Regions from separate parts of the Paenibacillus sp. LRG-1 genome, predicted to be linked through region 3. Evidence: predicted binding sites of a transcription regulator. Region 3 holds the regulator's gene; each other region holds the start of a gene.
What was found. Region 3 encodes Rex, which represses fermentation and respiration genes when NADH is low (regulators of the CRP and FNR family bind a similar motif). Its sites were predicted from a motif close to TTGTGAAATATTTCACAA; they were not measured.
Positions count from the first base shown of each region.

Region 1: the regulator Rex is predicted to act here: its motif matches at 3,974-3,991, upstream of lpdD (prenylated flavin chaperone LpdD).
Region 2: the regulator Rex is predicted to act here: its motif matches at 5,621-5,638, upstream of ACUUJN_RS01105 (phosphoketolase family protein).

Region 1 is NZ_CM170126.1:4,389,916-4,397,997, forward strand. Features, by position in the region: gene ACUUJN_RS19370 (WIAG-tail domain) at 1-86, opposite strand, end outside; gene fabV (enoyl-ACP reductase FabV) at 276-1,463, shown strand; gene ACUUJN_RS19380 (DUF1540 domain-containing protein) at 1,762-1,914, shown strand; gene ACUUJN_RS19385 (hypothetical protein) at 2,052-2,309, opposite strand; gene ACUUJN_RS19390 (DUF4190 domain-containing protein) at 2,403-2,774, opposite strand; gene ACUUJN_RS19395 (hypothetical protein) at 2,998-3,585, shown strand; gene lpdD (prenylated flavin chaperone LpdD) at 3,597-3,944, opposite strand; gene ACUUJN_RS19405 (S8 family serine peptidase) at 4,129-8,082, opposite strand, start outside.
Region 2 is NZ_CM170126.1:243,446-251,527, reverse strand. Features, by position in the region: gene ACUUJN_RS01125 (TPM domain-containing protein) at 1-96, opposite strand, end outside; gene ACUUJN_RS01120 (TFIIB-type zinc ribbon-containing protein) at 93-1,127, opposite strand; gene ACUUJN_RS01115 (PspA/IM30 family protein) at 1,154-1,813, opposite strand; gene ACUUJN_RS01110 (aldo/keto reductase) at 1,997-2,839, opposite strand; gene ACUUJN_RS01105 (phosphoketolase family protein) at 3,118-5,502, opposite strand; gene ACUUJN_RS01100 (GntR family transcriptional regulator) at 5,797-6,519, opposite strand; gene ACUUJN_RS01095 (glycosyltransferase family 2 protein) at 6,871-8,022, shown strand.
Region 3 is NZ_CM170126.1:3,542,757-3,550,838, forward strand. Features, by position in the region: gene ACUUJN_RS15665 (AAA family ATPase) at 1-397, opposite strand, end outside; gene ACUUJN_RS15670 (hypothetical protein) at 390-923, opposite strand; gene ACUUJN_RS15675 (cell wall elongation regulator TseB-like domain-containing protein) at 1,466-1,990, opposite strand; gene ACUUJN_RS15680 (amidohydrolase) at 2,028-3,329, opposite strand; gene ACUUJN_RS15685 (redox-sensing transcriptional repressor Rex) at 3,316-3,969, opposite strand; gene dinG (ATP-dependent DNA helicase DinG) at 4,014-6,881, opposite strand; gene ACUUJN_RS15695 (tetratricopeptide repeat protein) at 7,039-7,671, opposite strand; gene panD (aspartate 1-decarboxylase) at 7,754-8,082, opposite strand, start outside.

The sequences.
Region 1 (8,082 bases), 850 kb from region 3:
ATCATACTTAATTCATTCATATCCGGGTCAATTACACTATAGAGCGGCTTTTTGTTTCTTATGGTTTTGCGGCTCTTATTCTTCAAGCAACTCTCTCCCTTCTCATATTTATCGTTACAGCATCATATGCAGGCACTTAGGCACTTGCCACCCCGTGCAAGGATACACTTTTGGGTAAAAAGGATACTTACTAAAATCCACGTTTGAAAAAAAATAGTTAAAAGTTAAAATAGTAAGGGTGAAGATCGCTACAAGAAGAGAGGAATTACAATAACATGATTATCAAACCAAGAACACGTGGCTTTATCTGCACCACTGCTCATCCGGTGGGCTGTGCCCAACATGTTCAGGAGCAAATTGACTATGTACAGGCCCGTCCTGCTATCCAGGGACCCCGTAATGTACTTGTGATTGGGGCATCTGCCGGATATGGGTTGGCTTCTCGCATTACTGCCGCCTTCGGTGCGCGTGCCAATACAATTGGTGTATATCGCCCTAGTAATGCTACCGCCACACGTACAGCATCGGCAGGGTGGTACAATTCTGCTGCATTTGAAAAAGCTGCTCAGGAAGCTGGGCTTAAATCCTTAAGCGTGACGGGAGATGCCTTCTCAGATGAGGTCAAAGCCAAAACGGTGGAAGCCATTCGCGAAGAACTGGGACAAGTCGATCTGGTGGTTTACAGTGTCGCTTCAGGTCGCCGTACAAATCCCCGCACAGGCGAAACGTTTAATTCCGTGCTCAAACCTATTGGTAAGCCTTACACAAACAAGACCGTTAACTTCCACACCGGGGAAGTCAGCAGCGTGACGCTCGAGCCCGCAACAGAAGAAGAAGTACAAGGAACTGTAGAGGTTATGGGCGGTGAGGACTGGAAATTGTGGATTGACGCCTTGCGTGCCGGCGGTGTACTCGCCGATACTGCAACAACCTTCTCTTTTTCGTACATCGGGTCAGATATTACACAAGCCATCTACAGAGAGGGCAGTATCGGAAGTGCAAAGGATCATCTGGAGGAGACAGCACGTCAGCTGAACGATCAGCTGAAAGTTACAGGCGGACGCGCCTTCGTCGCAGTCACCAAAGGACTCGTTACCCAATCTAGCTCCGCTATCCCTGTCGTTCCTCTGTATATTTCTGCTTTATATAAGGTAATGAAGGAAAAAGGGCTGCATGAAGGGTGCGTAGAACAGAGCTACCGCCTGTTTGCTGAGCGTTTGTATGCACCAGAAATCCCTGTAGATGAAGAAGGACGTATTCGCATTGATGATTGGGAACTGCGCGAAGACGTACAGGCAGAGGTTGAGAAAATATGGGAGGCGCTGACAACCAACAATATCTACGAATTGTCAGATCTTGAAGGATATCGTCACGAATTTTTCCAACTGTTCGGCTTTGAGTTCGAGGGTGTAGACTATGATGCTGACATTGATCCCATCGTAAATATTCCCAACGTGCGCTAAGCCTTTAATACCGTCATTATGTCAGAAAAACAAACAAAAGCTGTTCTCCAACAGAGAAACATTTCGTTCTGCTTGGAGGACAGCTTTTGTTTTTTAATTAAAAGGGACACTTGTGTCCGCTCTGAATTGCAAAATGAAGCAAACATTGCAATTTTAAAATTCATTTGATATTGTACAAGTAGGCATAGCAAAGTCCCTCTTCCTAACAAGAGGGTAAACACAGTTGGACAAGTCCTACCTTGACTGACCGTGATTTTATTTGCTCAGCCCACCACATCCATATAAGGAGGTGTACAACATGGCAAAAGACGTTCTGTGTGAAGTCAATTCATGTACGCACTGGGCCCAAGAGAATAAATGCAGCGCTAGCTCCATTTACATCGTAAGCAACAGACCTGAAGACACTCACAAGTCTGAAGAAACAGACTGCAAAACCTTCGAAGCCAAGTAAATCTTTGATTTCAAGCCTAGTTTTATAATGAAGGAGCCCATGCCCGGGTTCCTTCTTTCTTATGATATTCTAACAATAATGATAATTATTATCAAGTCCTTTTTCGGTACAGAAAAACGCTATTCGCTTGTATACAATCATTTCTCTGCTACTTTATAAATCCAAGCCGACAAGGACACTGCTGTTCTCTCTAAAGACAAAAAAAAAGAAGCGTCGCTCTGAACGATTCGCTTCTTGTGCTTGACCTTTTGTAATTGTTCTTGCTTGGTCGGCTTCACTCGTATGTGCTGTGAAATCTCGCCATAATGGTCATTCGTTTTGCGGCTTTGTGCCGCGCAATAGATTCCAGCGCGTTTTGCCTTGCTCAGCGCTTTTTGTGTTTGAGTACGTGCCATACGGCTTCACTCTCCTTCATTGGACTCCTTTTATCATAGCATCCAATCGTCAAATCGTGAATGGTTTGTCTGACTCAAGCATTCTTCAATTGATTAAATGTCTGAAAAAATATCCGGATCGCCACTGGAGGCCGCTACAATAAAAACAATAACTATAAAAATGATGATCAGTGTATAAATCAGTGTACCGATAATACTACATACCAATCCAGCAATGGCCATACCTCTGCCTTGCTCGCCATGACGGTTAATTTCCTTCAAGGAAAGACTGGACAAAATAATACCCACAATTCCGATAATCAACCCGATATAGGGAATGACAACAGATAAAATCCCGAGCACCATCGAGGCAACAGCTTTACTATTCGTAGGTGGAACTACTGGGGGCGGGTTAAATGGGGCGTTATAATCGTTCGTCTCCTGAAAAGGATCGGAAGATCGAGGCTCCTTGTACAAATCACTCATCTGTTAAATTCAACTCCAATAAGTAAAATAGCAATTATATAAGTTCTAGGGTACCACAATCTTACAAATCAGGACAGTACTTATTTGGAATTTTTAAATTAGAACGTTAAAAAGAAGAAACCTAGCGATATTAGCACTTTTTGAGGTAACCGGGCATACAGTATTTTACCTGTTACAGATCAATTGCGCTCCATGAGAGCATCCTACCAAGGAGGTCGGAGCTATGCTATATCGTGCAACATCCCGCAGAAAGGGCTCGCCTCACAAACGTTTAAATGCAAACACACTTAGGATAATATCCGCTGCCATGCTGCCATTTTACAAAGCTATTGCAACTCGCCGTGCTTTTGCAGTTCAATGGTCACGAGCTGTCGTTCAGGGCAACTTGGATCGGATGAAATCCCTTCTCTGCTCAGTAGCGCCATTTGCCGCCAAACAAGGCTTAGGCACGAATGGCATCGGCTACTTTATTTCCTTTTTAGCTCAGCCACCGATGCTCTATTATACGAATGGAACGACGATTCCACCGGGGACTGTGCAGTTTACGTTTGAGCCGAGAGTTCATCGCGCCATTGCAAAAGCCGTTTTTCCGCTGTATCGCGAATTGGCACGCAATCCATGTTTTGCTTCTGCCATTGCCAAAGCGATCAACAGACAAGACCAGCGTGCAGTTCATGTCATGATCCGTAGTTTGATTCCATCCTCTGCGCTGAAATCCGTACAAATTGAGGATGATGGCTTTGCATTGCTTTTTAAGTATCCCTTTAGTAAGTACCCATATCGCAATCTGCTCTTTCGGGAGTTCACTTAAAAAGGTCGCTACTAGCGTTCTTGCTTGAGTTCTCCAATGAGCTCTTTCCCCAGTTGTATAGCCATATCTGTCAGCACTCGGATTTCATCCTTGGTTGCATGATCCAAATGTGCCCCGCAGCAAATGGCAAAATTGCCTGCAAACTCTTTTCGCAAGCGAACTGCAATTTCTTCGGTAATATAAAACTCCTTGTGATTTTGCAATTGCACAGTTTGAATAGGCTCGAGTCTGGCCCCTGCTGTAATCGTTCCCAAATGAGGCTGATCACCGCCTGAAATGAGTACAATGATATCTTCCCCCATAAAATAGGCATCCAGCACAAGACGGATACGTCCGCTTTCTTTTTGCAAATGAATCAATAGGATCCTCTCCTGCTAAAAAAATATTATTGTGAAACGATTCACTTTATAGAGTTCTACTCATTGTACCGCTTCTTGAACGGTTCGACAATTTAAAAATGGCCCACAGCAGCCTCTATAAACCGTGGCTTGCTGTGGGCCTTCATTGTTATTCTAAAAGAAGCATTTCCTTTCCTACTGGCTGTTAACGGATCGTGATCGTATGCACAGTCTTACCACTTGCGCCGTCATTATCCGTTACCGTTAGCTCTACGGTATACGTTCCAGCTGTGGTGAATTTATGCTTCACCTTGGAACCGACCGCCGTATCGCCATCGCCAAAATTCCAGCTGTAACTAACGATCTCACCGTCTACATCACGGGAAGCTTTGGCGTTAAATTGTACATTTTTGTTCTTCTTAGCTGATTCATTAGCCTGAATAATGGCTACCGGCTTCTCATTGGATGGATTCGGATCAGGGTTCTGTCCTCCACCATTGGCTACATACAATCTTCCCAGTGCCTCCGTCTCCACTTCATTTCCCGCTGCATCCCTTACCCGGATCACGATGACTCCGCCTTCCAGATTCAGAGAAGATGAAGTGAAATAAGTACCTTCATAGTGGCCTGACGAAGTTTCATTTAATGGAATATCGTTGCGGCCCAAAGTGGACAGGTTGAAAGGCAGCTCCACATGGAAGGACGCCTCCAAACCGGATGCACTGTCAAAGGATACTCGTACCGGCTGCCCTGGAGTAATACGCACATCCTCAGCAGGGCTAATGTTTTCAAGCTTCGGCAGAGCTGTATCGACATACACCGAGCGCGTAACACTTGTTTCGTTTTCGGCAAGATCCTTGGCCGTCACCGTAATTTGATTTTCACCTTCGTTGATAAGCAACCGCTTGTTAAAGCTGCCGTCACTTCCAAATTCAGCGGGCTCACCATTAATCGTCAATTCGGTGAGGAACTCGTCATACACGGTACCGACTACACTGACTACACCCGCGTTTGTACGGGCCCCTTCATCAGGTGAAGTCAGGATCAGACCCGGTTTAGTCTGATCGAGTGTCACAACCACCGTTTCGGAACGATCCGTTAATTTGCCGTATACCGCTGCTTGAACACTTAGCGGATTAGCTCCTGGTTGAAGATCAACCGACAAACTGAAGTGGCGATCCTTCACTTTCGTTGTGCCAGCCAGCTCCTTACCGTTAAAGAGCTGAATATCGGCTCCTTCTGCCGGGGAAGTTCCTGTTACGGTAATCGACTCTTCCTGCGTATACGTAGCCTTCGTAGGAGTCGTAATCGTTGGAGCATTCACCGGATATCTGACGATAGCCCGGATCATGTAATTCCCTTCCTCCTCAGGTGATTGGCTCCATGCGCCACTTACACCTTGCCAGCTGCGAAGTGCATTCGGGCCACTCTCATCTGTAGCAAGACCCGGCGACTGTGTGCCTACAGCAGACTGTGTATATACGATGTAGAAGTCACCTTGAACCGTCACCGGTTCTGGAAGCTGCACTGTCGTCCATTGTGACTCATCCCGCACGGCAGTCCCGTCGAATGGACCAGCCAATAATCGTCCAGGCGCTCCTGCCGCACCAGAGGCGTCATAGACAGAATATTGGAATGCCGTTCCTCCCGGATTCGGGAAGGCAGAGTTCCAGAACAAAAGCGATGCTCCTGTCACTTGAGCCACTTCCGATTCAGGCGTCATTCTGACTGCCCATGAATTGCCTGCCGCGTTAAAGGCTCTGGCATTTTCTCCTGTCCCGTCATCGTAGGCGATGCCTCCCTGGAACCCGATGAAAGGTTTCAACGTGACATCCGCTTCCACGCTACCATTCGGAGGAGCAATAACGGATACACTGTCGCTATAATAATTCTCAGCTGAAATGGACAATGTGTATGTTCCTTCCAGCACGTCTAGCGTAAATTCTCCAGCCTCATTCGTCTCTACCGGAGCAATACGTGCATCCTCCAGCACCAACACTTTCGCTTTTTGGATCGGTTCACCGGATTGCTTGTCGGTAATGACCCCGTGAATCGTACCGTGAGGTATGGCCTGAAGGCTAAAGTTTGCTCTAATGACTTTGTTATTCTCAATCGTGACTGCTTTCGTTTGAGGCACATAACCATAGGCTTCAGCCTTCAGCGTATAGTCGCCCGCTACATGGGTGAAGCTGTATTTGCCCGTGGTCGGATCCGTTTTCACCGAACGTCCGGTTTCCAATACCGTAACCGTAGCGCTGGCTGGAAGACTGTCGAGCCCGATACGTCCACTATCCACCGTTGTTTCTGCCGGCTTCACTTTCTCCTGGAATTCACTCTTTTCAGTGCTTGTAATTTTGTACAGTGGGAATTGTTCTTCCGCCTTTTCCAGCTTGATATTCGACTCAGGTACGATGTCCTTGGTCACTGTCGCAGCTGGAATACCCAACACACGGAAATCGTCAATGTACCAGCCGTTCTTGTTCACACTGTTATCCGATTTCAAACGGAAGCGAATTTGGATCTCATTGCCGGTGTAGCTATCCAGATTGTAATAAACCGGAGTCCACTTTTTCCCATTCGTATTGTGAGAGAACTTGCCCAGCTCGCTCCACGTGTCGCCATTGTTTTTGGACACTTCCACATAACCGTAATCATAGCCGGCCTCAATTTCAAACCAGTGATTGAAGGTCAGTGTTGCATTGCGTACAGCCTGTAAATTAATTTTTGGAGAAACCAGCGAAAATTCAGCTCCGTTCTCATAATTGCTATCAAGATCGGTTGCCCATACATTTGGTCTGGACACTGCGCTTTCTGGTCCTACTTCCTTCGGAATGCCACGTTCCCACTCATCCTTGGTACCGGAATGAGTCCAGCCATTATCCGAGCTGCCGTCAAAATGATCGCTATACAGCGTATCCGGCACGTCTACTCTCAGAGAAGCCTCATTCGACTTGATTCCTTCATTGCCACTATAATCCTCAGCCGCCACTGCATAATGATAGGTCGCTCCACCGACCGTGATGGTATCTGTGAGTGTCAGTGCTGAGGTTGTACCGATGGAAGTATAATTTTTGCCTGATTGGGTAGAACGATACACCTTGTACTGCTTCACATCATCATCGGAGGAAGCATTCCAGGCCAGTGTGACGTTGCCCACAGTATCGGCTTCAGCAGTCAAATTGCTCGGCGCAGCAGGTGCAACGGTGTCTGGCTCCTGAATTGACAGATCGTCAATATACCAGCCATCTTTCACAACCGTATTGTCACTCGTAAAGTTGAAGAGGAGGTATACCTTTTGACCCGCGAATGCCCGCAAATCAAGATATTGTGTTTTCCAGCCGTTGCTGGTGCCAGTAAACGATAATACCTGCTCAAACGCATTCTGATTGTTTGTGGTTGCTACGTATACTTTGCCGAAATCAGAATTGTTTTCAAGATCGTACCAATGCTTGAAGCTGACCAGTGCCCCTTTTGAGCTCTCGGTCAGATCAATCGGAGGGGCCATAAAATAACTGTTGGAGTTGGCCTGATATTGGCCTTCGAGATTAGTCGCGATGACCTTTGTACCCGAATGTGCGCTTTTAGGGCCGCTTGTCGGAGTTCCCCATTTCCAAACACTGCCCTGTCCACCGATATTAATACCGGCAATGTCTTTTTCAAAGTCTTGTGTGTAGCCTGGTTTTACGCCTTTGGAGATTTTAACCTTGTATACTTCAGTTTCAAATCCGTTATTACCGTAATCATTTACACGAATATAGTATTCCAGACCAGCGCTGTCCACCAAAAAAGTCGGGATGGACGCTTGATATGTACCATCTTTGCTGTCGCCGGAGGTCCGTTCCAACGGAATATATACATAGTTTGACGTACCTGCTGTTTTGGCAAATGCCTCAACGGCCGTCACGCCGACATCATCCGTTACATGAGCAGTCAGAGGTATATCAATACCCTCGAATGCCGCTGCGGGCGGTGTATGCTCGAGAACAGGTGCTTCCAGATCGTCGCCACCCGTTACAACTTTACCAGACACGGAGCCCAGACCTTGCATGACCGAACCGACTGCATCCAGCGCATTAATGACACCATGTCCGTAGCCATTGTTTGGCGAAGTAGGATATGTGCTGTCCGTGCGCGGTGTAGCTGTGTTCATCAAAATTTC
Region 2 (8,082 bases), 2.7 Mb from region 3:
TTCTGTCGTTGCTGGTTCGCCCTTCATTTCCATAGGAACTGCCAGAAAAGCAGCAAAGAACAACAAAACGGCTATAATCGCTCTATGCTTTTTCAATAAAATCCCCCTCCCATCATCAACCAAGTGATTAATCTCAATGAAAAGAGAGTAATGCCGAAAATGCCTGCAAACCAAGCCGTCACTTTGAACTTGCTAATCGGAGGCCTACCGACTACCTTGCCCGTCTGTCCGTTCATAGCAAACGTATGCTCCAATTGATTATAGTCATAGTGTATGACCCACACCGGGAGCAGGACATAATCCGCTTGTTTTAATGTAGTATCAATTTGCTTTTCCGTATAACTCACGGCCGTATACTCTGACACCGTAGAATGAATATAAGCATCAATATATTCCTTCACTTTTTCTTTAACTCGCGGGAAAAGCTCTTCTTCGTTATAACTGTACTTCTCCGCAATATAACCTGCTAGATATGGCGTTTTAAAGGGTTTTAGCTGATCGTATGGAAAAGGCTCCAATTTATCCATCAGCTCATCGTTCATTTTCTCCGCAGCATCAATTGGAACCTTTACATAATTCAAACGAATTTTCCGATATACATCGAAATGCTTCGTTTCCGTATATTCGTAGTCTCCGCTCGTATAGGTTCTCACTTGGGTACCTTCACCTTGAACCTCAATTTTATTATGTAATTCATATAACCAGAAGGGCACATACATCCCGGTTATTCCCTTGATTCGGTCTGCTATCATGAACCGGTTCGGCGTAAGACGGCCATTCTTGCACCATTTTTTGAAAGCAGCTATGGCTTCTTCCTTACTGATTGAAAAAGGAATAACCTGCGCTGGAGCCAGCTTGCCAGTCAGTCGATCCCCGAGAACCACGGCAGAACCACAAAAGCTGCACACCGTTGCACTCGTCTCCACTTCGGTCATAATCACTGCTCCGCAGTTATTACAATGATACTCATGGGCCTCATCTTCTGAAAAAATACGATTTATCAGAGGATCAGGAATAGATTCGATATTGTCCTCTCTTCCGCAACTATGACAGGATAACATCCCTGTCTCACCGTCAAAGACCATGCCGCTGCCGCAGTTTGGGCATTTGTATTCGATAACCGGCATCTGCTCACCTCTTCATGTAGATACTGTTATGATTCCTTATGGTTGATTTTTTCTTTGATCGCAGCCAGTTCATCCTCTGCATTCGTACTCTTCTCGTATTGTGCAAATAAAGCATCCAGGTCGTCCTTCGTTCCTGCCCGAAGCTCGGCTATAGCCATCGCTTCATCATACGCTCTGTTCACCTGTTCTTCCATAACTTCGAAAGCAGAATTCTTGCTGCCCATAGAGTTCAAGGTTTGCTGTGCTTTGGCAACCGCCATCTTCCCTTTAAGTTCAGCGCGCCGCGCTTCTAGTTGTCCCATATCGGACACCAACTTCTCCTGCATTTGTTTCATATTTACGGCGTTTGTCGAAGCTAAATCATAGGACGTTTGTAATTGTTCCAATTTCTCCGCCTGCAAACCTTTTCTCTCCAGAAACTTTCGAGCTTCCTCTTCATTACCAGCTTCCACAGACTTACTGGCATAATGCTGGAGCTTTTTGATTTCGGCTTTGCATTCATCCAGTGCTCTTTTTGCCCTTCTCTCATCAGCCAACACTGAGGCCGTCTCCGCTTTCACCTTGCCTAGATCACTGTTTAAATTCCGCATATAATCGTCAATGGTTCTCTCCGGGTCTCCCACCTTATCCACTAAGGCGTTAACATTCATTTTCATAATATCCCTAAACCTCGACAAAATTCCCATGATGACCTCCTTCGAAAGGACTACATCCCACCATATCATACATCAAATCCGGTAAAAAATGTTCATCATAGCTCTATATACTGGCCCACTGATCACTTTCGGATGTGTGTTCGTTTTATTATAAAAGCAAAGGGTCCAAAAACCCGCGACAGATTTTTGAACCCTTCTATTTATTGTTCCTGATTATAGTTCTTCATAGGACTTGGGGTCCTGACCCCATATCCGCCCATCCTCACTGCTAAATGCCGAAATCACGTTCATTTCCTCTGGAGACAACTCAAAATCAAAAATATCCAAATTCTCCGTCTGGTGTTTTAAAGAAGAGGCCTTAGGGATCGGGATCGCTCCAAGTTGGATATGCCAACGTAAAATCGCTTGTGTAGTCGTTTTACCATGAGCAGCAGCAATTTCCCCAATCTTTTCATTCTCCAGTATGCTGTGACCACGCCCCAAGGGGCTCCACGATTCGGTCACGATGCCCTGTTCAGCATCTTTTGTACGCTGGTGCTCCTGATTAAACAATGGATGCAATTCAACTTGATTGATGCTCGGGGCGACACCTGTTTCCCGAATTAAACGTTCATTATGCTCGGGCAGAAAATTGCAGACCCCGATGGAACGAATATAGCCCCTTTTCTTCGCCTCAATCAACGCCTGCCAGGCTTCAACATATCGATCAATTTGGGGATTCGGCCAATGGATCAGATAAAGATCATAATAGTCCAGACCTCCTCTATATAATGACTCTTCGATCGTTACAATGGCTTCTTGGTAAGCATGTCGGCGACCCGGTAGTTTGGAGCAAATCAACAATTCCTCTCTGGGCACAGAGCTCTGCCGGACCGCTTTCCCGACAGCCCCCTCATTTTCATAGTTGAACGCTGTGTCGATCAGACGGTAACCTGCATCAATTGCGCCGGTAATCGCCTGTACTCCATCTGCACCCTTAAATCCAACAGTCCCAAATCCAATGACGGGCACTTTAGTGCCATCATTCAATACCTTCTCCGGAATTTGATGGTTCATATTAACAGCCTCCTTTACTATTCTCATATACCATAACACCTCTTTAATCCTCAGGCAAAATATAGAAATTCATTTCGTTCCCTATATATGTATATACCCACTAGCTTGTAAATTCTCTACCAAGTTCTCTGTGTGCTAAATCAAAAAGCGCCTGATCCCCATTGAAATCATACTTGAAGTCAAAGGGGTCAGGCACTTGTATACCACTACCAGATCATATATTCCACTTCATGCTTGATGGCTTGGTTGTCCAACATAAAGTTGAAGTGTCTGTGTTTTTATTTCAAGCCTTTCCATACCCAGTTCTCTACCTCTGGTAAATCAATACCCTCTTCGCGAATGAATTGATGATGTTTCTTAACCGTAGCATCCATTTCATCCACAATGTTGGTATACTTCTCAGCGTCAGGTAAGCTTAGAACAGCTTCCTTCACTAGATCGAAGCGATCCATCTGATTCAATACGCGCATATCAAATGGTGTCGTAATATCGCCATTCTCACGGTAACCATGTACATGCAAGTTATGGTTGTGACGATCAAAGAACAGATCTTTGATCAGACCTTCGTAACCATGGAAAGCGAAAACAACTGGCTTGTCTTTTGTGAAAAAATGATCAAACTCGGCGTCGGATAATCCACGCGGGTCTAGTTTTTGACTTCTCAGTTTCAGCAAATCTACCACGTTGATGTACCGAATCTTCAAGTCAGGCAGTTTTTCATGCAAAATGGAAATCGCAGCTAAACTTTCAATAGTTGGCTCTGTACCAGCAGAAGCAATGACAAGGTCAGGTTCCCCACCTTGATCTGTACTTGCCCAATCAATAATCTTCAACCCTTTGTCCACCAATTCTTTCGCTTCATCAGCACTAAACCATTGTGGACGTGGGTGTTTAGACGAAACAATCAAATTGATCTTTTGACGGTCATTTAAAATGGTGTCGAAAACAGCCAACAATGAATTGGCATCCGCTGGCAGATACTCCCGAATAAATTCTGGTTTTTTATCAGCCAAATGACCTAACAAACCTGGATCTTGGTGTGTATACCCATTATGATCCTGTTGGAACACTGTTGAGGTTGCTACGACATTCAATGATGGGATATCTGCACGCCATCCTTGATCCGTTGCTTTACGCAGCCACTTAAAGTGTTGGGTGATCATCGAGTCAACCACACGCAGGAAGGCTTCGTAACTTGCAAAGAAACCATGACGACCTGTTAATACATAACCTTCCAGCAATCCTTCAGCTTGGTGTTCGGATAATTGAGAATCAATTACGCGGCCATAGGATGATAAGAATTCATCATTAGGTTCAATAATTTGGTCCATCCATTGGCGTTTGGTTACTTCAAAAACAGGAGCCAAGCGGTTAGACATCGTTTCATCCGGTCCGAAGATTCTGAAATTACGATTTTCTTCATTTAAAAGAACCACATCTTTAACGTATTTCCCTAAAACCGACATATCTTGCGCAATCACTTTACCAGGTACGGAATTATCCAGCGCATAGTTACGGAAATCCGGTAATTTCAAGTCTTTAATGAGGTTACCCGCATTCGCAGCAGGGTTCATTCCCATACGTTTATCGCCTGTAGGCAGGATTTCAGCAAGCTCAGAGTTTAAACGACCGTTTTCGTCGAACAATTCCTCTGGTCTATAGCTATTCAGCCATTCTAACAAAGCAGGTGCGTGTTGCATATTTTTTTGATCAACCGGAATTGGAACCTGATGGGCACGGAATGAATTTTCATTCGGCACGTTGTCCCATTCCTTCGGACCTGTCCAGCCTTTAGGTGAACGGAATACAATCATCGGCCACGCCGGACGAGTAAGGTCATTATTTTCACGCGCATTCTTTTGAATAGCTTCAATCTTCTCGATGGCTGTATCCAATACTTTCGCCATTTCTGGATGCATGTGATCCGGATTTTCACCTTCAACAAAGAACGGCTCCCAACCCAAACCTTTAAAGTATGAGGTCAATTCTTCTTTCGATTGACGAGACATAATCGTTGGGTTACTAATCTTAAAGCCATTCAAGTGCAAGATTGGCAGCACTGCACCATCCGTGATGGGGTTGATAAATCGGTTAGAGAACCACGAAGCGGCTAATGGGCCCGTTTCAGCTTCGCCATCACCAATAACAACAGCCGAAATCAGATCAGGATTATCCAGAATGGCACCTACACCATGAGAAAGGGAGTAACCTAATTCTCCACCTTCATGGATAGATCCAGGTGTTTCAGGAGCAGCATGTGAAGCAATACCGCCAGGGAAAGAGAATTGCTTGAACAATTTCTTCATACCTGGGATATCTTGCGTAATTTGTGGATAGATTTCAGTGTAACTACCATCCAGATAAGAATTTGAAACCATAACCTGGCCGCCGTGACCAGGACCTTCAATGTAAAGCATGCTCAAATCATATTTATTAATAACACGATTTAGATGTGCATAAATAAAGTTTTGACCCGGAATTGTGCCCCAGTGTCCAATAGGCTTAACCTTCACATCTGAATCTTTTAAAGGCTCTCTCAACAAAGGATTATCTTTTAAATAAAGCTGACCTACTGAAATGTAGTTCGTTGCACGCCAATATGCATCAAGTTTTTCCAAATATGTTTTAGATGAATAATCTGCTAACACGGGTGATAATGACATTGTGTCCACTCCCTAAGTAGTTTTGTTTGTAATTTATTTCCGGAAATTTCATCTACATGTACATCATAACGCTACCCCAATTTAATTCAACCTTTTTCACAAGTGATACGGTCCAATTTTGTGAAATTTTGAACATACTATGAAATATAAATTAAAAAGACAGTAAAAAAGCTCTTACATTAAAATATATAGAAGTATAAACCAATAAAATTTGTAATAAACGAGGTAATTGCAGGCTTCAATCCTTTTTTCAAAACCATAAAAAAAAGACCGGAGAATTCTCCAGTCTTATCATTAGTGAACCGATACAAAGGTATTAAATTTCAAATATTTGTAATGAAATCGCATATGAGAAAACTCAAATGGCGTACCGTTATCTAAAAAGAACACACCTTCCATAATACCTACAGGCTCATTTTCATTTAAATGTAGCAGCTTTTGATCATTCTCTTGAGACGGTTCTGCAAAAATGGATAAAAAAGATTTGGTGACGGCCAAGTTCCGGGAGTCTTCCAAATAATTAAAAATGGACCCCTCGATAATTGTCTGATTTAAATTCTGGACAATTTTAATGGGGATATAGCCCGTTTCAATCATAAAAGGATCATCATCAAACAGACGTAAGCGAACAATTTTGTAAACAAAATCATGAGTCTCCAAGAACAAATCGCGCTGTAATTCTTCCGTTGGCGGAATGACCTCAAAACTCAATACTTTGATCTTAGGCTTTTTACCATGCATTTGAAAATTATCAGTGACCCCTAGATTAGAGCCTTCGTAGTTAAAGATAGATTCATTTCTTATGTATAATGGATTAATAAATGTCCCGGAACCTTGTTTTTTGAAAATAATTCCGACATTCTCCATTTTAGTCAGAGCACGTTTAATTGAACTACGACTAACCTGGTAAGTCTCACTAAGACTACGTTCATCTGGCAATCTCATATCTGCAAACTTTCCCGCAAAGATTTTCATCTTGAGATCGTCAATAATTTGCTTATAGACAAATTGTGTCATATAGTACTCCTCTTTCAGGTCTTCTATAACTCTATATAGTTTACCATAACTTGCCCATTTCATCTCATGTTTGTTTCTGTTTGCTGAGCGGGCTTTCAGCGGATAGGAAGCGCCGTCGCTTTTACTTTACATCTCTATGCATAATACCATGATTACACATATATAACACCACTGAACGCACCTGCAAAACAGCAGAAAATACAGAACCCCCACCTTAGCATCAGTAATAAGACCAAGCCTGTTTCGAACCTTGAGGGATGTTTGACTAGACCAGGCTAAAATCCTTGAATACATTGTTATTATTCATCTTGTTCAAACGTTTTCTAATAAGAATGGTGGGGGGAGATCATATTGGCTATCCGCTACAGCGTCATCATTCCAACCTATAATCGAGCCCAGCAATTGTTGCTCACACTCGCTTCATTTGAGACACAAACCTATCCAAAGCAACTATTCGAAGTCATTGTAGCTGATGACGGTTCTACAGACGGAACGAAAGAAATGGTCGAAGGCTTCAAAGCATCCTATCCTCTTATCTATGTGTCACATCAGGAACAACGCGGTCGATCTGCCGTTCGAAATTTGGGACTGCGCCGTGCAAAAGGGCTATACATCATCTTCTGCGACGCTGACTTTGTAGTATTACCGGAATTCATTAGGATCGTGAGCCGTTATCACCGTAAATATCCCAAGTCTGTGCTCTCAGGCATTCCTCACTCATGGGACGATGCTTTTACCCATTATTACCCTGACTTTTCTCCTGAAGAAAAAGAACAATGTCGCAACATACTTACGCAGTCCAACTTATGGAATGCTGACTATGAAGCAGCGAACGAAATTACTCCAATCATAACCCCTGAAGATATCCTTCACCAAACGGGTGCACTGTCTAAAGTAGTTAGTCCCACAAGAGTCCCCCCCAATACGCAGAAACAATTTGCCACAACGGATGTCGCTCCCTGGATGCTGCTGGTTACTCGTTGTGTAGCCATCAGACGCAGCCACTTGATTCGTATTGGAGGTTTCAATGAACGGTTTGTGCTGTATGGACTCGAAGACTGGGACCTTGGCTATAGACTGCATCGCTTGAAGATCCCTTTTTATTGCATCAAAGAGGTGGTCGGATATCATCAGGAACATCCAACCTATCTCAGAGGTAACGTTTTAAATACAGAAAATCTGAGAATCATGTATGAAACTTACGGATTCAATGACTCCTCGTTAAATTTATTTGCCCTTATCCCTCCATCCGAGGATTTTGAGACCTACAAAAATACGTTGCGGGTATTGCGCAGGGGATTCCGCTCTAGGTTAACACGCTCATCAGCACTGTTATTAAGAAGAACATTACGCATTGCAGCCAAACAGTTCTACGATCAAAGCCATACTCATGCATACAAAAAATCATTACACTTGATAAAAAAGAAAGCAGAGAACCGGAAAAGTCGAGTCGCTCACGTGTTACGAGAAATGCTGGTGAAGTCTGAAAAGCTGGTGGAATAATAGTTACTCATTTACAGCGTACAAAATCATGTGTATTGCATCCTCCTTACGGGATAAAAA
Region 3 (8,082 bases):
CAAATACAGAATTAGTGTAGTGTGCCGCTGCCTTCGCCATCAGCGTTTTTCCTGTTCCCGGAGGACCAGTGAGCAAAACGCCTTTTAATGGACGGATACCAAACTTGGAAATTTCATCATGTCGATTCAAAAAATCCAGGGCCTCGCGCAGTTCCTGCTTAGCGCTTTCTTGCCCACCGATTTCCTCAAAAGTCAGCTTGTCCGGACCATTTTTTTTACGTTTACGCTCTTGCCCAGCACCTACGGCCAAACCGCCACGCGCATGCATAAGCATTAACAAGCCGCTGAACATCACGCCAGCAACCAGAAGAGGGATAATATTTACCCCAATAAAAACGAGAAATATAATGGTTACCGGCACAATGCCGATTAATATTTCCTTAATCCATCTAGGCATTAGGCCATACCCCCATTTGCTGAGATTGACGTGGCAAAACGATAAACTTGGTCGCTTTACCTTCGCTGAGTCGGATATAGACATTGTTCGAATCCATGTCGGTATCAGCTTTGATACCCGTCTTTTTCTTTTTCATCTGCTCAACTGTAGATGAAATTTGAGTATACTTTTTATTTTCCATCGCTTCGGCCACAGGAAACATAGCCTCAGACCACCATTGATTCAGTGCTGAATTGGAACGATCTGCGATATCCAACTTAATGGTGCGGCTGCCAATGATGGATTGTCCTTTTTGCTTAACCACATCGACCAATCTGGCCACATCCGCCTGCGGTTTGAGATCTAGTTTCAATACAACCTGATCCTGTTTAATATCTATTTGAGCGCTTGTCACGCCTGGATATTGAGATACCAGTTTTTCCAGAGGACTTTGCATTGTAACCTGACGGTAAATGAACCATCCCCCAAATAGCAGCAAAGCTGCCAAAACTGCCGCCACAACGATAGGAACTACACGCAATTTCAAACAACATCCTCCTCTCAAAATGTAAAACCCAGAAGAAACGGGACGAATGTCAACAAACAACCAAATTGCATGATCTTATAGTGATCAGCAATTCTTTTTTCTATCATTTTTGTCTATCACTTATAAAATATAGTATATCATAACGTATATCTAATATCGAAGGCAATGTGTGGAGGAGTTGTGATGAGGCAAAATCTTTGGTTATGGTGGAGGCGAGACGCTGCGTGTAGGATTTGATCTTACGATCGCTGTTGCCACCGGATTTTTTCGATTAGATTCTTATGGGGAAAATCCGGCGGCAAAGGCGAACGCTCCGCTTCTCCAGATTCAAATCCTCCACTCCGCTATTGCCCGCCACAAAGATGAATTTGACCTAGGAGAGAAGATGGATAGGTAAAGATGCTTCACTGGCTTTCAGCCAGCTTTACGGCATAGCAAAACCAAAAGACGTAAATACGAATTTTGTCGTATTTACGTCTTTTTCTTGAGCTTTTAATCATTTACTAGTCATTCATTCCACATTTGCCAATCCTCACACCAGCTCAGTTATTGGGCAAAGTATATTTCACACCCGTCGCTACCCCATCTGAGAAACGATAAAAGGTGTAGTAATGATGACTTCCATCATCGTAAAACAACTGCCACACATATTCGCCATTGAACACACTCGGCTGAAGCCTTACAATTTTTGCACCTGGAAGCTGCTGCTGAATTATTGCCGTCATTTTTTGCTCATCGACTCCGTTCTTCAGCAACTCGGTGTGAACACCGCTATTATCTGCGGCAGGTACGTTAGGTTGTCCTTCCACTTTTTGAAAAGGAACCCACACCATTATATTTTCATTCTGTGCATTTTTCCCTTGAACCACCCAGTATACCTGATCCCACACAGACTTCCATGTTTGAGTCGTGCTAACCAGACCACCTGATTGCTTGGCCTTAATGATAGCAGCATTTTCCTCAGCCACCTGGTCTTGAGTAACATAGGAATAATACCAGAAAATGCTGATCAGGATCAGTATCACGGCCAAAATGGCGACCGCTATCCACTTTTTCTTATTTTTCAAACCCGTGCTTCCTCTCTAAGGGGATGTGACACCTAAATTAGCGCGACAGCAGCCCTTCAAAGGCGGCTTGTGCCTCATGTTTGATACGTTCCTCGTCCATAGTCAGGCATTCGCCGTTTTTCACAACCTGGCGACCGTCTACCCACACATGAGCCACGTCCTTGGCGCTTGCAGAGTATACCGCATGGGAAATAAGATCTGTACGCGGCAAGAAATGTGCCTGATTCAGATCCAACGCGATAAAGTCAGCCTTGTTGCCCGCTGCCAACGCTCCTACTTCTTTTAAACCAATCGACTTTGCACCGTATTCTGTTGCAAGACGCAGCGCTTCACTTGCAGGAACTGCCGTAGGGTCACCGGATACACCCTTGTGAATAAGTGCCGCCAGACGCATTTCCTCGAACATATCCAGGTTATTATTGCTGGCAGGACCATCCGTTCCGAGAGAAACAGTAACCCCTGCACGCAGCAATTCAGGCACTCTGGCCACACCACTTGCCAGCTTCAAGTTGCTACCAGGATTGTGCGAAACCGCTACACCACTTTCAGCCAGTAAAGCTATTTCTTCGTCGTTCAAATGAACGCCATGGGCAACAAGCGAAGGACGGGAGAAAAAGCCAAGCTTATCCAAATGTGCAACTGGACGCAAACCGTAGTCGCGTATGTTTTGCTCCACTTCGGCGATCGTCTCAGACATGTGCGTATGCAGTGGCAAGTCCAGATCATGCGCAGCTTGTACGAATTTTTCAATAAACGCAGGTGGACATGTGTATGGCGCGTGCGGAGACATCATCGTTGTAATACGCCCGTCTGCTTTACCATGCCAGTTACGCGCAAAAGTCACGGCCTCAGCCAGCTTGATTCGCTGTTCTTCTTCCGAGCATAGTCCAATTGCTCCACGCATCAGACTTGCACGAATACCTGACTCTTCAGCTACACGAGCCACCTCATCCATATGATCGTACATATCCAGGAAGGTCGTTGTTCCACCTTTCAGCATTTCCAGCACAGACAAGGACGTACCCCAGTACACGTCCGTAGATGTAAACTTGGCTTCCATAGGCCACATTTTCTCCTGAAGCCATACTTGAAGTGCCAAGTCATCTCCATGCCCACGCAGCAGAGACATCGCCGCATGACCATGAGTATTAATCAGACCAGGTAAAAACAATAGCCCCTTACCATCGATCGCTTCCGTCTCTTCCTCACCCGCAGGCAAAGTCTCGCCAATATAAGTAATACGGCTATCCTCCACAATCATAAAACCATGGACTACCCCAGCTTCTGATCCATTTACGGCAAAAGAGCCGTTTTTAATCATCCATTTATTCACTGTCATATTGTGTTTCTTCCTTTCCGTCCTCCAAATAATAAGCGAGGCTAAGCAAATCAGTTGTAAAGTCTGTGGCATGAATCCGAATGTTGGCCGGTGCCTTGAGAGTAGTCGGTGCAAAGTTCAGGATCGCTCCAATTCCGCTCTCAATAAGCCTGTCAGCCACGTGCTGTGCTTCAAAATCAGGTACGGTAATAATCCCGATTCGAATGTTTTTTTCTTTCACAGTCGCTTCCAGTTCATCCATCGGTTGAACGACCAATGTATTGATCTTGGTCCCTACCTTATCCGGAAACGCATCAAATACTGCGACAATCTTCATATTGTCTTTTAAATAAGCGTTATAATTCGAAAGGGCTTGCCCCAGATTACCCGCACCGACCAATACGACATTAATTTGCTGGTCGATTTTCAGGATATGGCGTATTTTCTCAATTAGATAAGAAACATCATAACCGATACCCTTCCGACCAAAATCTCCAAAATAGGCGAGATCTTTACGGATTTGGGCCGGGTTCAAATCTAGCCTCTGTCCCAACTCTTGAGAAGAGACCGTAGCCACCTCCCGTTTGTGAAGTGCATTCAGATAACGTAAATATACGGGTAACCTCCGTACGACAGCCTCTGAAATTTTATCTGATTTCATACTTGCTCCCCCTAATTGTAACGAACATACTTAGTGTCCGTCCGTTATGCCTCTGTCTCCGGGGCGGATTGGAGCCATTCGGCGATGCGGGGCACCATTTGCTCCGATGGCATATGCTCCATTTTTGGTCCCGGTAACGAGTACAAAAAGTGCTTTCCGTAATAGGATTCGATCACACGCGTATCGTAAACGATAACGACCCCGTGGTCGCTCGCTGTACGTACTAACCGACCAAATCCCTGTTTGAAGCGAATGACCGCTTGTGGTACAGACAGCTTCATAAATGGATTCTTCTTCTGCTGCTGAAGCAGCTCGCTTTTTGCCTCCAGCAACGGGTGATTCGGCGGTTGAAACGGCAAGCGAACAATGGCCAGACAAGTCAGAGCCTTTCCTGGAATATCGACGCCTTCCCAGAAGCTGCTGGTTCCCAGCAATACAGAAGCTTTGGCTTCCTGAAAACGGCGGGTTAGCTTGCTGCGACTCCCACTGTCCACACCTTGTCCCAGCACAGTAATTTCGCTGGATGCTAAGGCCTCTTTGAGCGGCTCATACACTTGCCGGAGCATCCGATAGGAAGTAAACAGAACGAGCATTCTCCCCCGCGTCGCCTGAGCAGTCGCTCCTAGAGAGCTAACGAGCATATCTACAAAGTGTGCATCTCCTACACTGCCCTTCACGCTTGGGAAATCCCGTGGAATGACCAGCAACACCTGATCCCTGTAATTAAAGGGTGACGGGAGCTGCGAAGTCATCAGCCGCTCTTGATCTGCGGCCTCCTGCAAGCCGAGCTGATCGATCATGTACTGAAACGACTTATCTACCGATAAGGTAGCAGACGTCAGAATAATGCTTCTTTTTTTGTCAAAAAACATTTCTTTCAACTGGCGGCTCACATCGACGGGCACCGCATAAAATTGCAATGATTTACTACGGAATTGCCCACTCGCTTCGAGCCAGTATACGGTTGTTTCATCATCGAGTCGGATAAAAAAGCGCAAATTTTCTCGGATTCCCGCCAAATCCTTGAGCAGACCCGTGATATCTGTAATAAGGCTATCTGCCGCATAATCGTCATGTTCTTCCTTGACGTCCAGCATCAGCTTGTCGCCCTTGCGCAAAATTTCGCTCATCGTTACATATAGCTGATTTTCCAAAGCCCCCGCCTGATCCCACTTTGCAGGCTTGGCCGAAGGTTTGAGACGGGAAGAAAACTGTCCTGTTTCACCCGGTGTCGCATCGCTTCGCTCTGGCAACATGCCAAACAGCTTGTCGCTTAGCAGGTCCCAAGTTTCCTTAACCTCTAACACGAGCGGATACAGCTGGTCGATGGTTGAGGCCCAATCCGCCGACTTCTCGTGCCCCGATTTCGCCAACTGTTGACGAAGTGAAGGCAGTTGTCCATTCTTGCTGTCTTTGAACAGTCGCGTCAGTGTATGCACGAGTGTGAAATATTTCATATGCATACCTAGGTGCTTACCAGCTACTTCCTCCAGGTGATGAGCTTCATCAATCACCAGATGTTCATAGCTCGGCAACAACTGGTGACTGGCTTTGACGTCTGTGAACAACTTAGAGTGATTCGTAATAACGACATCCGCTATTCCTGCTTCATGGCGTGCACGATGATAATAGCATTTGCGGAACCATGGACAAGAACGACCAAGACAGGACTCTGAATCACTCGCCACCGTTTCCCAGAAATCCCCTCCACGGTTGCTCAGGTTTAGTTCTTCATCATCACCGGTTTCTGTTAGCGTCAACCAGACGATCATTTGAGCCGCTGTAATTAAATCTTCCTTTGGTGTCGCGAAGTCTCTTCTGTTTATTTTATGTTCAAACTTACGCAGACACAAATAATGTCCCCGACCCTTGAAAATAGCAGCCCGGAATGGAAACGGAATCACCTTGGTCAGCATCGGAATGTCGCGCTCGCGTAATTGCTCCTGCAGGTTGATCGTATGTGTACTTACCATAACGCGCTGTCCTTTTTTTACACTGTGATACAGCGATGGGAGCAAATAACCGAGAGACTTTCCTGTTCCTGTACCTGCTTCGATCAGCAGATGCTTGTCTTCACTCAGTGCCTGATTTACACCCTCAATCATCTGTATCTGCGCCTCGCGCTCCTCATATTGGCTCAAGGATGAACGCAAATTGTCCCGCACATCATCCATGTACTCCTCAAAGGAAACACCTGAAAGTGGATTCGGGTCATCTTCTCTACGCGGTGCAGCTAGCTCCGTCCAATCTTCCACTTTTAGCGCAAGTTGACGAAAAAACTGATGTCCCTCCAAATCCTGAATAGGATCAAGCTCTTTCTCTTCACGCACCCCATCAAGAAACCATCCAAGGTCACTGTCTTCCTCTGCAAACAAATCACTAAGCCGCTGTATCGTTATCAGAGGTAATGCTTGAAGCTCACCCAGACACTTTAAAAACACCTCAGCCGTAGCCAACGCGTCGCTGTCTGCTTGGTGAGGGCGATCATGCGCCAGCCCGAACTCAGAAGACACAAAACCCAACTGATACGAAGATAGCGATGGAAACATAATTTTCAGAAAATCCATTGTATCCAAGATTCTTCCGCTAAACGGCAAATATCCGCACCGATCCAGAGCGTTTTGCAAAAAATTAAAATCAAACGCCACATTATGACCGACCAGCACAACATCGTCCAGCATAGGCACGAGCTCCATCATCATTTCTTCAAGTGCAGGAGCATCCTTGACGTCATCGTCTGTAATTCCGGTCAATCCAGTGATAAAAGGTGGAATAGATCTGCCAGGGTTCACATAAGAGCCGTAAACACGGGAAATGCTGTTATCATGATCTATAATTGCAAGTCCGACTTGAATGATGTCATCCGCGGACTGGGTGCCTGTCGTTTCAAAATCCAATACCGCAAATTTCATTCGGGCTTAATCCTTTCTTATGACACTTACAAAAATAATAACTCTATATATTAGCATAGCAGAAGATCGCCTGTTTGGAAATTAAGACAGCCAAAAAAGACGATGCACACGCCGCCTGAGGAGGTGGGCATGCATCGTCTTACTCGGTGTCTGACAACTACATCCAGGTCATCATGGAGCTGTCGTATCGAAGCATTTCGGTACCGGACAAACAGGCTTCCATATTGTGCAGCGGCTCGGGTAACGCAGGATCGAACTGATGTGCGAGAGCAAAACATTTTTGCGCCTCCTCTACGTCAGCCTGCTTTGCCAACAGACAGCCTAGCGCATTATAGATGACCGCCTTTAGTCCTGCCTGCTCAGTCAGGTCCAGCACCTTCTGAAAATGGCATACAGCCTCTGCTGGATCATCTAGTTGAAAATAGGCCATTCCCATATACATGCGACTCTGCCAGCTGTTCGGAAAATGCTGTAGTACCTGCTCAAATTGTTGGATCGCCTCAGGGTACATGAGTAATCGATAATACCCTTGCCCCCGATTAAAAGCTGGCAGCTCTTTTTCAGGCAGCTCCGTGTCAGACATATCGGTCTCCGCGGAAAACCCAGCCGCACGCAGGCAAACCATTTTTTCCTCAAAGGCCAGCCACTCATCCATAATTCCGTCACTCATTCTCCGCAGCAGACTCCAGTGCTGTAGCAGCTCCTGCCTGCGGGAGCCCTGGGCTGATGGGTAATGCTTCACGATATCATCTAACATGCTGTTCATTTCTGCGAATACATGCTGGAACATGTGCATCCCGCCCTTATGAAAGATGGATTAATACACTCACATTTTTCGCTTAAAAGACGGGTTTCATCCGTACTCCCATTCATTACATGATCGTCGCGTGTACTTCTTTGTTCATCGTTTGGGCTGGTTTATTATGTTCATCAACAAATACCACTGTTGGTTTGTATGTTTTGGCCTCTTCATTCGACATGGAAGCATAGGAAATAATAATGACTGTATCACCAGGCTGCACCAAACGGGCTGCCGCACCGTTAAGACAGATCACTCCGCTCCCACGCGGTCCGGGGATAACATAGGTTTCGAGTCGAGCTCCATTGTTATTGTTTACAATTTGAACCTTTTCATTCTCCAACAGATCCGATGTCTCCATGAGATCTTCATCTATAGTGATACTCCCCACATAGTTCAGGT